One region of the Alteromonas sp. ABH4_457 genome, then DNA from elsewhere that is predicted to be linked to it. Evidence: predicted binding sites of a transcription regulator. Region 1 holds the regulator's gene; each other region holds the start of a gene.
The links. Region 1 encodes MetJ, which represses methionine synthesis genes. Its sites were predicted from a motif close to TAGACGTCTAGACGTCTA; they were not measured.
Positions count from the first base shown of each region.

Region 2: a site for MetJ is predicted at 1,606-1,623, ahead of metA (homoserine O-succinyltransferase MetA). Genes of this name have one in related genera too.
Region 3: a site for MetJ is predicted at 1,803-1,820, ahead of metK (methionine adenosyltransferase). Genes of this name have one in related genera too.
Region 4: a site for MetJ is predicted at 1,237-1,254, ahead of thrA (bifunctional aspartate kinase/homoserine dehydrogenase I). Genes of this name have one in related genera too.

Region 1 is NZ_JBSWXN010000008.1:51,622-55,302, forward strand. Features, by position in the region: gene metF (methylenetetrahydrofolate reductase) at 1-731, opposite strand, end outside; gene metJ (met regulon transcriptional regulator MetJ) at 888-1,211, shown strand; gene ACXAGR_RS20170 (MFS transporter) at 1,260-2,468, opposite strand; gene ACXAGR_RS20175 (malic enzyme-like NAD(P)-binding protein) at 2,566-3,681, opposite strand, start outside.
Region 2 is NZ_JBSWXN010000005.1:279,667-283,347, forward strand. Features, by position in the region: gene ACXAGR_RS14020 (chemotaxis protein CheW) at 1-552, shown strand, start outside; gene ACXAGR_RS14025 (chemotaxis protein CheW) at 570-1,058, shown strand; gene ACXAGR_RS14030 (DUF2802 domain-containing protein) at 1,146-1,565, shown strand; gene metA (homoserine O-succinyltransferase MetA) at 1,696-2,634, shown strand; gene ACXAGR_RS14040 (homocysteine S-methyltransferase family protein) at 2,638-3,681, shown strand, end outside.
Region 3 is NZ_JBSWXN010000008.1:408,213-411,893, forward strand. Features, by position in the region: gene ACXAGR_RS21745 (hypothetical protein) at 1-307, opposite strand, end outside; gene metK (methionine adenosyltransferase) at 501-1,646, opposite strand; gene tkt (transketolase) at 2,111-3,681, shown strand, end outside.
Region 4 is NZ_JBSWXN010000001.1:289,882-293,562, forward strand. Features, by position in the region: gene ACXAGR_RS01155 (alpha-amylase family glycosyl hydrolase) at 1-872, opposite strand, end outside; gene thrA (bifunctional aspartate kinase/homoserine dehydrogenase I) at 1,440-3,681, shown strand, end outside.

The DNA.
Region 1 (3,681 bases):
TCATCGTCATCAAGCCCTTCGTACATTTTGTGCAGCCAGCCGGGTACGTGAACATTGGTGAAACCGGCAAACTTAATCAGTGTCTGATAATTCGTAACCGGCAGGATCCCGGGGACGATATCCAAATCGATACCGGCAGCAGCAGCACGGTCACGGAAACGCAGGTAAACACTGGTGTCAAAGAAGAACTGAGTAATTGCTTCAGAAGCCCCGGCTTCCGCTTTACGCTTCAGGTTAAGCAAGTCGAACTGGGCATTCGGTGCTTCCGGATGTTTTTCCGGATAGGCAGCAACGGAGATATCAAAGTCTGCTACGTCTTTCAGCAGTGCCACCAGATCAGAGGCATACATTTCGGTTTTATCAACGCCCTTCGGTAAATCGCCCCGCAGAGCAACAATACGGCGAATACCCGAATCCCAATATTCCTGAGCAATTTGTTTGAGTTCATCACGGCTTGCGTCCACACAGGTCAGGTGAGGGGCTGCCTGTACACCGGTTTGTTGTTGAATGCGTTTAACAACATCATGGGTGCGGTCACGCTCACCACTGTTTGCACCGTAGGTCACAGACATATAAGAAGGCTTCAATGGCGCCAGGCGTTCAACAGATTTCCACAGCGTTTGTTCCATCTTTTCCGAGTTAGGCGGAAAAAATTCAAAAGAGACATCAATGTCACGCAATTCGGACAATGACTGGTTTAAGGCGTCGATACCTTGTGCATAGGAAACCATTTTGTTGACTCACTCAATTCTTTGGACGTTTAGACGTCTAAACTAATTAATATATGTCTGGACGTCAAGAGGTTTACACGGCTTAATTGACCTTTTCGCTACATTGTTTAGAATTTCCGCTTATAAAGTAAAATAACAGGCAGTCCGAGATTTCACATGGCAGAATGGAATGGTAAGTATATACACCCTTACGCAGAGCATGGAAAAAAGAGTGAGCAAGTAAAGAAAGTCACTGTTTCTATTCCGATTAATGTGCTTAAGGTGCTCACAGACGAGCGAACCCGCAGACAAATTAATAACCTGCGTCACGCGACGAATTCAGAGTTACTGTGCGAAGCATTCCTTCATGCTTTCACCGGGCAGCCGCTGCCTGACGACGACGATTTGCGCAAAGATAACCCTAACCGTGTTCCTGCCGTTGCAAGGAAAATGATGGAAGAGATGGGGATCGACCCCACCGCCGACAACGAAGAAGAATAAAGTAAAGCCAGAGCAAATCACTCTGGCTTTTTTGTATCAGGGGCAAGTTTAGTCTTGTCTGGCTGAGGGCGGCTCGATTTTTTGTAATTCGAATAGAGGCCTGAAAGTTGAGCGGAACAGGAGCACAATACCCAGGCTCATTACTCCGCCCGCAACCGCGCAGGCTACCGGACCAACTGCTGCCGTCACCGAACCACTTCTGAAGTCTCCGAGTTCGTTGGAAGACGCGATGAACAGGGAGTTCACTGCACTCACCCGGCCACGTAATGCGTCCGGTGTCATAATTTGTACTACTGAGCTTCTGATCACCACACTTATCATGTCTGAACCGCCATAAATCAGTAAAGCGAAGCAAGCCACATAAAGGTTCTGTGAAAAGGCAAAGCCGATAATGGAAAAGCTGAAGATGATCAGTGACCAGAACAGCAGCGGGCCGTTGCGTTCAATAGCCCGCTTACGTCGTACCATTGTCAGACCGATAAGCGTCGCACCCACAGCCGGCATGGCCCGCAATAAACCCAGAGTTTCCGGACCTTCATGTAAGACGTCTTTCACAAACACAGGTAATATGGCCATGACACTGCCACATAGTATGACCACAAGATCAGTAAACAGCGCTCCGCGGACAACGTTGTTGTGCATCAGGTATTCCACACCGCTGAATATATCTTTAAGTGCCAGTTTGCGCTCTGAATGAATGTTCAGAGCGGGCAATAAAGAAAAGCCACCCAGCGTAAACAGGCCGAAAATGATGAGCACCCAGTAGAGCTGACGGTCGAGCGCCGCCAGTAACACGCCGGCGAGGAAAGGCCCCACGGTTAAGGCGATATTCCAGATAGAGCTTATGGCAGCCACCGCACGCCCCAGATGATCGGTGCTGACGATATTCGGCAACACAGACTGAATGGCCGGTGCGAAGAAAGCCCGCCCTGCGCCCAATACCGATAACGAGCAAAACAGCGCCCATTTATTCAGTTCCGGCTGATTCATCAGCAAAGCGACGGCCAGCACCACCAGTAACTGCAATCCGGCAGAAATTAATAAAATGCTTTTGCGGGAAAAGTTGTCTGCAGCCCAACCTGCCACGAGGAATAAACTGATCACCGGCACAATCTGAAAAATGCCTACCAGTGCCAGGTCAAAGGCCTCGCCGGTGGCTTCGTATAAATGCCAGCCTATACTGACTGCCATGGTTGAGCCGATAAGCGTGGTAGCTATTCGTCCGATGATGAGCCCGATAAGTGCTTTTGACCACATGAAATCTTTGTCCGTCAGATTAGGGGAAGCGGGAAGATAAACGAAAACGGGCCGGTAGTATAACCGGCCCGTAACAAATGAAGTCAGTATGCTTCAATCAGTCTTTGTTACCCGTGTATTTTGCCGGTAAGGATTCAACACCGGCAACGCCTGAGTCAATCGCTGCCTGTGCTACGGCACTGGCAATACGGTGAAGCAAACGGGGATCCATAGGTTTAGGAATAATGTAATCTTTACCAAATGTCAGCGATGCTGATTTACTGGCTTTCAATACTTCTTCAGGTACAGGCTCTTTCGATACTGAACGTAATGCTTCAACCGCAGCGACTTTCATTTCGTCATTAATGGTCGAAGCACGAACATCCAGTGCACCACGGAAAATGAACGGGAAGCACAGTACATTGTTCACCTGGTTGGGGTAATCTGAACGGCCCGTTGCCATGATCAAATCACTGCGAACCTCATGGGCCAGTTCCGGTTTAATTTCCGGATCAGGGTTTGAACAGGCAAATACCACCGGGTTTGGTGCCATCAGTTTTAAGGTTTCTGGAGGCAATACGTCAGGGCCGGAAACACCGACAAAAATATCCGCACCATCCATTACATCGTCAAGGGTACGTTTATCCGTGTTGTTGGCGAACAACATTTTGTGTTCCGTGAGATCGTCACGGCGGGTATGAATCACCCCTTTACGATCGAGCATATAAATGCGCTCACGCTGGGCGCCGCACTTGATCAGCAGCTCCATACATGCAACGGCGGCAGCACCGGCTCCCATACAAACAATTTTGGCGTCTTCGATGTTCTTGCCCTGAATTTCCAGCGCGTTGAGCATACCGGCCGCTGTTACGATGGCTGTACCGTGTTGATCGTCATGGAATACCGGAATCTTGCAGCGTTTGATCAGCTCCTGCTCGATTTCGAAACATTCCGGCGCTTTAATATCTTCAAGGTTAATACCGCCGAACGTATCAGCGATATTGGCAACCGTGTTGATGAATTCTTCAGTAGTCCGGTGTTTAACTTCAATATCGATAGCATCCAGTCCGGCAAAACGCTTAAACAGTAACGCTTTACCTTCCATCACGGGTTTTGATGCCAGCGGACCTAAATTACCTAATCCGAGAATGGCCGTACCATTACTGATTACTGCAACCATATTACCTTTGGCGGTATATCGGTATGCTGCATCAGGATCTTCGGCAATTTCACG
Region 2 (3,681 bases), on a different contig from region 1:
GCGCCGCCAGTCACTGATGATGTTACGGAGACGGCCGTTGAACAACTGAGCGGGGCAGTACCTCCGCCGGTCAAAACCACGCCTGTGAAAGACATGCTGGAAAATCGTTTTCAGGCATTGTTTTTTGAAGTGGCGGGGTTAACGCTGGCTGTACCGCTTATCACTTTAGGTGGCATTCACCGGATTGAAAAAGTGGGTGGGCTGATAGGAAAACCCAAATGGTTCAAGGGCGTAATGCTTCATCGTGATCAAAAAATAAACGTTGTCGATACTGCAATGTGGGTTATGCCAGAAAAATACGACCAAAATCTCGCAGAAACGCTAAACTATCAGTATCTTATTATGTTAGGGGACAGTTTGTGGGGCTTAGCCAGCGACAAACTGGTCAACACCGTTACATTGACCAGGGACGAGGTAAAATGGCGTGAGTCAGGAGGCAAGCGTCCATGGTTAGCGGGCATGGTAAAAGAAAAAATGTGTGCGTTAATAGACGTATATCAGTTAATCGCAATGCTAAATAGCGGCTTAGGCAGTAACGACCAGACGCCATAGCCCGGGGAGCCAGGTTCATGAATGACAAGAGCACAACGAATAACGCGCCGGATAACGATCAGGTGCTTCAGTGGGTTACCTATCGTTTAGGTGACGAAACTTACGGTATTAACGTAATGCAGGTTCAGGAAGTCTTACGCTATACCGAAATTGCGCCTGTTCCCGGTGCACCGGATTATGTGTTAGGCATTATCAATCTGCGTGGTAATGTTGTGACGGTTATTGATACCCGCGCCCGCTTTGGCCTTATGCCAACCGATATGACCGACAACACACGGATTGTAATTATTGAATCCGATGAGCAGGTTGTCGGCATCCTGGTAGACAGCGTTGCCGAAGTGGTTTATCTGAAATCATCTGAAATTGACAGTGCGCCTAACGTGGGTACTGAAGAGAGCGCCAAGTTCATTCAGGGCGTGAGCAACCGTGATGGTGAATTGCTGATTCTTGTAGATCTTAATAAGCTTCTCAGTGATGACGAGTGGGATGAACTGAGCAGTCTGTAATGTCATGCAGCGCCTGCTAATCCGGCGGGCGCTTGTCAATGCCTGTATATTCGTTGCGCTGTTATCAAAGGGAGAAAGCACATCAATATGGACGTGCCGGCACTATCTTTACTCGCTGTTGCTACAGGGTTACTCGCCGTCATTGCTGTTATATGGATGTATTTTTTCTTCAACCGTCAGTTTAAACAACTCGACGATACTGTCCGCTATCAAAAAGAACACATCGATACCCTGCAACTGGAAATTAATGACCTGGAAAACCAGAACGGTGAAATGCAAACCCGTTCGATGGTACAGGGCAAACACATGCGGGAGCTGGCAGATCAATGCACACAACTCGAAAACCAGCTACGTGAAGTAAAAAGTCAGGACCCGTCCATGCGCTTATACACCCGCGCCGCTGAGCTGGTCAAAGCCGGTGCTGACGTCGAAGAGGTAATGCAAGCCTGCGACCTGCCCCGGGCTGAAGCTGAGCTGCTTATCAGCATGCATCGTCAGCGCAACTAACGGTAAGTGCTCTCTTCTACCAGGGTTAGATAAATGCATTGAGCCGTTTAGACGTCCAGCCGTAAAGATGTTGACATCTATCGGGATTCAGCCACAATAACGTTATTATCCGTTAATTGTTGGAGCTGCCATGCCTATTTGTATTCCCGAACAACTTCCCGCGCAGGATGTGTTGTCAGGTGAGAATATCTTCACAATGGACAGCACCCGCGCAGCGACACAGGATATCCGCCCCATGGAAGTGGGGATCCTGAATCTCATGCCCAATAAAATTGAAACGGAAGTGCAAATCTTACGTTTGCTGTCTAACACACCTCTGCAGGTGAACGTGAACCTGATCCGTGTAGACAAATTAGCGCCAAAGCACACGCCGCAATCTCACATGGACGCCTTCTACCACGACTTTTCTGAAATTGCTGATAAGAAATACGACGGTTTAATCGTGACAGGTGCACCGCTGGCTCACTTGCCTTATGAGGAAGTAAAATACTGGGATCAGATGACAGAAATTTTGGAGTGGGCGCAACGTAATGTGCAGTCCACACTCTATCTGTGCTGGGCGGCTCATGCAGCTATGTATCATTTTTACGGCGTGCAGAGAAAACTCAGGGAAACCAAACTTTCTGGTGTGTTTGAGCATAAAGTGCTCGACCCTTATAACGAGTTGCTGAGAGGTTTCGATCCGGTTTTTTATGCGCCTCATTCCCGTTTCGGGTATATTGACTCCGGTGAATATAACAGTGTTGAAGGTTTGAAGGTCATTACGGAATCTGATGAGGCGGGTGCATACACCATCGCATCTGAAGATAAGCGTATGGTGTTTGTTACCGGGCATCCTGAATACGATCCGGAAACTTTGCATGACGAGTATTTCCGTGATTTACAGGCGGATACCCATCCGGCAGTGCCGGCTAACTACTTTACAGACGATGACCCCGCAAAAGCGCCTTTGGTTCGCTGGCGCTCCCATGGTAGTCTGCTGTTCAATAACTGGCTGAACTACTATGTTTATCAGACAACACCTTATGATTTGAGTCAGCTGGCTGAGAAACCCCGGCCAAAGAGGTAATAAGTGACATCAGGTACAAAACAACAACTTCTGGATGCAGCGGCAAAGCGCGTTTTGATTCTGGACGGTGCCATGGGTACTATGATTCAGGAGCACAAACTGGAAGAAGCCGATTATCGTGGTGAGGCATTTGCTAACTGGCATTGCGATGTAAAAGGCAATAACGATTTGCTGGCGATTACTCAGCCGGACATTATTTATAATATCCATTGTGCTTATCTTGAAGCCGGTGCAGATATCATTGAAACCAATACGTTCAATGCTACCACCATCGCCATGGCTGACTACGACATGGAAGCGCAGTCGAAAGACATTAACCTTGCTGCTGCTAAGCTGGCCCGTAAAGCCTGTGATGAGTTTACTGCAAAAACACCGGATAAGCCCCGGTATGTGGCAGGGGTCCTCGGTCCCACAAATCGCACAGCATCGATATCACCAGATGTTAACGACCCCGGCAAGCGGAATGTAACCTTTGATGAGCTGGTAGAAGCCTACATCGAGTCCACAGAAGCGCTGTTAGATGGTGGTTCAGATATCATCTTAATAGAAACTATCTTTGATACCCTGAATGCCAAAGCGGCAGTATTCGCGGTAGAAACCGTATTTGAGAAACGTGGTGAGCGCGCACCGGTGATGGTATCAGGTACCATTACCGATGCATCGGGCAGAACCTTGTCAGGACAAACTGCTGAAGCCTTTTACTATTCCATGCGTCATGTATCGCCGGTTTCCATGGGCCTCAACTGTGCACTGGGTCCGGATTTACTTCGTCAGTACGTTGAAGAAATCAGTAATATTTCTGAATGCCTGGTCTCGGCTCACCCCAATGCCGGTTTACCCAATGAGTTTGGTGAATATGATTTGGGCGCAGAAGAAATGGCAGCACACATTAAAGAATGGGCAGAGTCCGGTCTGGTGAATGTGGTAGGTGGTTGTTGCGGCAGTACACCTGAACATATCCGTGCCATGGCAGAAGCGGTAAAAGACGTGACACCACGTACCGTGCCGGTTTTTGAACCTAAAATGCGCCTTTCCGGGCTAGAACCT
Region 3 (3,681 bases), 360 kb from region 1:
GCAGCGCTGCGAATATGCGTTGACTGGAGTCTTTTAACAGTGAGCGGCTGGCCGAGACCCTCACGGAGTCTACTGAGTGATACGTACTGATCTTGTCAACCCACTGGTCGTGATAAGGCAGCTCGCGGTTGTAGCGCACCCCAAATCGCCAGGCCGGCAGGCGCTGACTGCGAAATGAAATTTCAGACTGATAGGGGGAGGCAACGTATACTGGCTGACTTCTTTTCGTATCAGAAAGCACACTGCCGCCTGCATGACACAGCGTACTTAATAAAGTCAGACAACTCACTAGCCAGAAGTATTTCATGGCATGGTTCCTATGTGTGTGCCTGAGTCTGCAGCTCAGTTAGGGATTGATTATCGGGCAGGCAATGCGATTTATACTTAAGTGTAGTTGGTTTGGATGATTATCCCAGTGAGAAAATGTAATTATTTTTAAAATAATTTAAATTAAAAAAAGCGGCATGTGGGAACATGCCGCCTTCCTTTTATTTTTGTCTTTATACAGAGGCTTTAAGCGCTTCTGCTTTGTCTGTGGCTTCCCATGGGAATTCATCACGGCCGAAGTGGCCGTATGCAGCCGTTGGACGGTAAATCGGACGTTCCAGATCAAGCATCTTGATCAGGCCGTAAGGACGTAAGTCAAAGTGTTCACGTACCAGTGCCACCAGTGTTTTCTCATCAACCACACCTGTACCAAACGTTTCGATACTGATAGATGTTGGCTCTGCTACCCCGATAGCGTAAGACACCTGAATTTCACAACGCTTCGCCAGACCGGCTGCAACGATATTCTTCGCCACATAACGACCTGCGTATGCCGCCGAGCGGTCTACTTTTGATGGATCTTTACCGGAGAATGCACCTCCACCGTGACGGGCCATACCGCCGTAGGTATCTACAATAATTTTACGGCCAGTCAAACCACAGTCACCCATTGGTCCGCCGATAACAAAACGACCAGTCGGGTTAATGTGGAATTGAGTGTTTTTGGTCAGCCATTCCGAAGGCAGTACAGGCTTAATCACTTCTTCCATAACGGCTTCGCGAAGTTGCTCTGTGGTGACCTTTTCATTGTGCTGAGTAGACAGAACAACGGCATCAATACCCACCGGTTTGTCGTTCTCATAAATAAAAGTCACCTGACTTTTTGCATCAGGGCGCAGGAAATCAAGCTGACCGGACTTTCTCACTTCGGCCTGCTTTTGCACCAGGCGGTGTGCATAGGTGATCGGTGCCGGCATTAATACGTCAGTTTCGTCACTGGCATAGCCGAACATCAGACCCTGGTCACCGGCACCCTGTTCTTCAGGGCGGGCACGGTCAACACCCTGATTAATGTCAGGAGATTGCTTACCAATCGCATTCAGCACAGCACAGGAGTCAGCATCAAAGCCTACATCTGAGTGGTTGTAACCAATTTCTTTTACCGTCTGACGGGTCAATTCTTCAATATCGACCCAGGCGGATGTGGTGATCTCACCACCTACCAGTACCATACCGGTTTTTACATACGTTTCGCAGGCAACCCGTGCTTTGGGATCCTGTTCTAATATGGCGTCAAGCACAGCATCTGAAATCTGGTCGGCAATTTTATCCGGATGTCCTTCTGAGACTGATTCCGATGTGAATAAATGTGCGGCCATAAATCCTCCGTTATTTCTGGGTTAACCAATACATCACTATCATAAGCTTAAGTGACTGGCTGGTTGGGTATATTCGTTCGCCCCTGGGTATATTCTGTCGTCCCGGACGATGAACAGCATTGTACCGGGTTCGTATGAAAATACCATCTTTACTTCTGGACGTCTAAAAGTCTATTTGTTACGTTTCGTTGACAGTCCGGTTCGTTATTACGTGAGTAAGACGAAAAACGATTTCTGTCAGCAGAGAACCTGTTTTGCGCAACGACTATCCGAATAATTGTTATAAGTTAACTAAATTCGATAAGTGCACCCGGTATAAAACACATTGAACTGGTTATGCGCTTAGGTAAGAATAGTCGCCAGTTTGAAAATTCATAGTCGGCAGCAGGAATTCCTATCCGTTTCCGGATTAATCTCCGGGTTGTCAGTGTCAAAGTTTTAAGCAAATTATTAAAGGAGTTAGCATGCCAACTCGTCGTGAACTTGCCAACGCTATCCGCGCACTTAGCATGGATGCAGTTCAGCAAGCCAAATCAGGCCACCCGGGCGCCCCTATGGGTATGGCGGATATCGCACAGGTTTTGTGGTGCGATTATCTTTCTCATAACCCGTCTAATCCCAACTGGGCGAACCGCGACCGTTTTGTGCTTTCAAACGGTCACGGCTCTATGCTGCTTTATTCATTGCTGCATCTCACGGGTTATGATCTGCCGTTAGAAGAGCTGAAAAATTTCCGTCAGTTACATTCTAAAACCCCGGGTCACCCTGAATATGGCTATGCGCCGGGTGTTGAAACCACCACCGGTCCGCTGGGACAAGGGATCAGCAACGCCGTAGGTATGGCGCTGGCAGAGAAAGTGCTGGCTGCACAGTTTAATCAGGACGGCCACGATATCGTCGACCATTATACCTACACGTTCCTGGGTGACGGCTGCCTGATGGAAGGTATTTCTCATGAAGTATGCTCGTTAGCCGGCACATTAGGTCTTGGCAAGCTGGTAGCGTTCTACGATGACAACGGCATCTCTATCGACGGTGAAGTTGAGGGATGGTTCACCGACGATACCGTGAAGCGTTTCGAATCATACGGCTGGCATGTCATTGCCGGTGTTGATGGTCACAACCCTGATCAAATCCGTAAAGCGGTTGATGAAGCCCGCGCGAATACCACACAGCCTACACTAATCTGCTGCAAAACCATTATCGGTTTTGGTTCCCCTAACAAGCAAGGTAAAGAAGATTGTCACGGCGCTCCGCTGGGTGATGACGAAATTGCATTAACCCGCAAAGAACTTGGCTGGACCCACGGTGCCTTCGAAGTACCACAGGATATTTACGCTGAGTGGGATGGCAAAGAGAAGGGCAGTGCAGCAGAAGCGAACTGGAACGAAGCGTTTGCAGCCTATGAAAAAGCGTTCCCTGAACTGGCAGCAGAATTCAGCCGCCGTGTAAATGGTGATGTACCGGCTGACTTCGTTGAAAAAGCGGATGCTTACATTGCGAAACTGCAGGCTAATCCTGATGCTCCGGCAACCCGTAAAGCATCGCAGAATACACTGAATGCATTTGGTCCGTTACTGCCTGAATTGCTGGGCGGTTCTGCTGACCTTGCCGGTTCTAACCTGACAATCTGGTCAGGCTCAAAAGGCGTTGATGCGAAAGACGCGTCCGGTAACTACATCTACTACGGTGTGCGTGAGTTCGGTATGTCGGCAATGATGAACGGCATTACCCTGCATGGCGGTTTTAAAGCGTACGGCGCTACCTTCCTGATGTTTATGGAATATGCACGCAACGCAGTGCGTATGGCCGCGCTGATGAAAGCGCCGTCTATCTTTGTTTATACCCACGATTCTATTGGTCTGGGTGAAGATGGTCCTACGCACCAGCCGGTTGAGCAACTGGTGGCATTACGCTCTACGCCTAACCTTGACAACTGGCGGCCTTGTGACCAGGTTGAGTCTGCGGTTGCCTGGAAAGAAGCAATTTTACGTACCGAAGGTCCTACCACCTTAATTTTTACCCGTCAGGGGTT
Region 4 (3,681 bases), on a different contig from region 1:
GCACCGGACACACTGCGCATATAAGGCACCATATCCATCCTCAATCCGTCAGCTTTAAATTCGTTCAGCCACATCAGTGCATTGTCGGTGAGATAGTCCCGCACCTCCTGACGGCCATAGTCAGGTCGCGTATCTCCCCATGGCGTGGCGCTGCGGTAATCATTGTAGAAATAAATGCCGCCTTTATCGTTCTCGTGCCAGCCGTCAAACTGCCAGATATCCAGGTCGCCCGGGCCTAAATGGTTGTAAACCACATCAAGAATTACACCGATCCCCATGCCGTGAGCAGCATCGATAAAGGCTTTCAGTCCGTCAGGACCGCCGTAGGCCTCTTCTACTGCAAAGGGATAGGCAGGGTTGTAGCCCCAGCTGATATCGCCGGCGAATTCATTCACAGGCATGAGTTCAACCATCGTCACGCCCAGCGCTTTCAGTTCAGGCAGCTTTTCTATGGCTGATGCAAATGTGCCGTGGCCATCTTCGGGTTTATTAAACGTACCAATGTGCATTTCATAAATGACCCGCTCATGGAGGGGGGCAGAGTCAAATTCTGTGTGTTGCCACTGATATTCATCATCGTAAATAACACTGTTTCCCACACTGTTTGTGACCTTACGGGCACGGGGATCGTTTTTCAGCAAAAGCTCATCCTGCAAGGTGGTGATAGCAAACTTGTATTCATCACCGTTTTTCGCGTTGTCAGCAAAACCAACCCAGATTCCGCCTTCACGGGATTCCAGAGGATTTGCAGTCTCGTCCCATTCATTAAATGTTCCGGTTACACATACAGATTTGGCGTTCGGCGCCCACACTGCAAACTGATAACCCGACTCTGCCTGGCTGACGCCTAAAACTCCGTTAAACGCTGACATAAGGACTTTCTCCGGAAAAAATAAAATCTGATAGGGATGTGTAAGCTGAGATAGCAAAGACAGTGCCGCAACGCGCCGGACGTTGTACCGGAGTGTACGGCACTTTTTATTCACTAAAAATATGAAAAATATAAAGTTATTCCCGGGCAGAATTTCATTGCCCTGGCCTGAGCGGGGTGTTCATTGAGCTCAGGAAGAAAAAATTACGGAATGCTCCGGCAAAATGTACGCAATAAAGTTCCCGTTTTTCCTGTCAAAATATGATGAATTGCAATATGAAAAGGCAGAAAAAGGCTCTCTTTAGGAGTAAATTGTCTGTTCTGACGGTGTTTTACACAGAAAAAGCAAAATCGCGGTTGACAGATAGACGTCTATACGGCAAATTGTCCGTATGAAAACAATGATTAGCACCACCGGCACGATGATTATTACCACCTCTTTGAGGGCGGTCGCTGGCTAGTGCGCAACATTGCAACCAGACATCGAAAGCCCGCCCTCACCAGGAGCGGGTTTTTTTTTACGCAATTGAGCGTTGATGTAGCAAAATAAAACCGAAAGGAGCATTACATGAAAGTCTTAAAGTTTGGTGGATCTTCTCTGGCCGACGCACCCCGATACCTGCGTGTGACCGGGATTTGTATGACCACCCACCAAACCGATGGCGCAGCAGTAGTGCTTTCTGCGCCAAAGGGCGTGACCAACGCGCTTTCTTCTCTTTGTGAACAGGCTGCCGCAGGGGATGACTTCCAGCCTCTGTTCGAAAAGTTAGAGCAAACTGTTCAGGGTATTGCTGACGAATTAAACACCACCTTAGATAACTTCGCCCACGACCACGTTTCTTCATTTATCTCAGAGCGCTTGTCTGCGCTTAAGCAACAACTGGAAGGCATTAAGTTGCTTGGTTGTGCTCCGGATTCTGTGGCTGCCGGCATCTTAAGTATCGGCGAATACATCAGTGTGACGCTGTTCAGTGCGATTTTGCAAAGTAAAGGTGTGGTTAACAGTATCATCGACCCGGTCGAATACGTGCTGGCACACGGCGAATATCTCGACAGCATTGCTGATGTGGCAATGAGTAAAGCCCGTTTCAGTGACGTAAAGAACGACGGTTCAGTATTACTGGTTATGCCCGGCTTTGTTGCTGTTAATGAAGAGGGTGAGAAAGTCACGCTTGGCCGTAACGGTTCTGATTACTCTGCTGCCATCCTTGCGGCCTGTATCGATGCAGACTGTTGTGAAATCTGGACGGATGTAGACGGTGTTTATAACGCTGACCCGAATCAGGTTGAAGGGGCTGTATTACTTGATAAGCTGACTTATCAGGAAGCCATGGAGCTGTCTTACTTCGGTGCCAAAGTACTGCACCCGAAAACCATTGGTCCTATCGCTCAGCACCACATTCCCTGTCTGATCAAAAACACCCTGAATCCTTCTGCGCCCGGCACGCTAATCAGTAACGAAGCCAGCGAGAAATGGACGTCAGTGAAAGGTATTTCGCAGCTCGATAACATCACGATGTTTAATGTTGCAGGACCAGGTCTCAAAGGCATGGTAGGCATGGCAAGCCGTGTGTTTGAGGTGATGAGTAACGCCAATATTTCCATCAGCCTGATCACCCAGTCCAGCTCGGAGTACAGCATCAGCTTCTGTATACAGGAAAAAGATGCGGCCCGTGCACAGCAACTGCTGGAAGATGCTTTTGCTCTGGAACTGCAAAACCAGTTGCTTGATCAGATTGAAGTGCGTCACGATTTAGCCATTGTTACCCTGGTCGGCGATGGAATGCGTCATACGAAAGGCCTGGCAGCCCGTTTCTTTGCTGCGCTGGCGCAAGCCCGTGTGAATAACGTAGCCATTGCTCAGGGATCTTCAGAGCGTTCCATCTCTACGGTTATCGAAGCGAAAAAGGCGAAGAAGGCGGTACGGGTTATTCACCAGAATTTCTTCTCCGATCGCCACACCATTGACGTATTCCTGGTTGGCTGCGGTAACGTAGGTAAAGAGTTACTGGGTCAGATTTCCCGTCAGCAACCTGCACTGTTGAAGCGCAATATTCAGTTACGTGTATACGGTATTGCCAACAGCCGCAAACTGCTGCTTAACGCGCAGGGCATTGATGTGTCAGGCGACTGGCAGTCTGCACTGGCAGCTTCTGAGGAGTCGTTAAGTGTTGAGCGTTTGCACCAGTTTGTTAACAGCAACAGTCTGGTAAATCCGGTGATTGTTGATTGTACCAGTCACGAAGCAGTCGCTTCACAGTACGTGGATATGATGGAGCAGGGCTTCCACGTAGTGACGCCTAACAAAAAAGCCAACACCGACACCATGGCGTATTACCGCCAGCTGCGCAGAACCGCGCAGAATACAAATCGCCAGTATTTATATGAAACTACCGTAGGTGCGGGCTTGCCGGTTATCGATAACCTGCAGAAACTGTTCGCTGCTGGTGACGTGCTGCATCAGTTCGAAGGCATTTTATCCGGTAGCTTATCCTATGTGTTCGGTAAGCTTGAAGAAGGTATGAGCTTGTCTCAGGCTACCAGTGCAGCAAAAGAAAATGGCTATACCGAGCCGGATCCACGTGACGACTTAAGCGGCATGGACGTGGCCCGTAAACTCCTGATCATGGCACGTGAGGCCGGCCTGGTGCTTGAATTGTCTGATATTCAGATTGAATCTGTGTTACCGGAAGGTTTTGCAGAAGGTGCATCAATTGATGAGTTTATGCAGCAGTTACCTGAGCTGGATGCAGCATTTGGTCAGCGGGTGGAAGAAGCCAAAGCCAACGACAGTGTATTGCGTTATATCG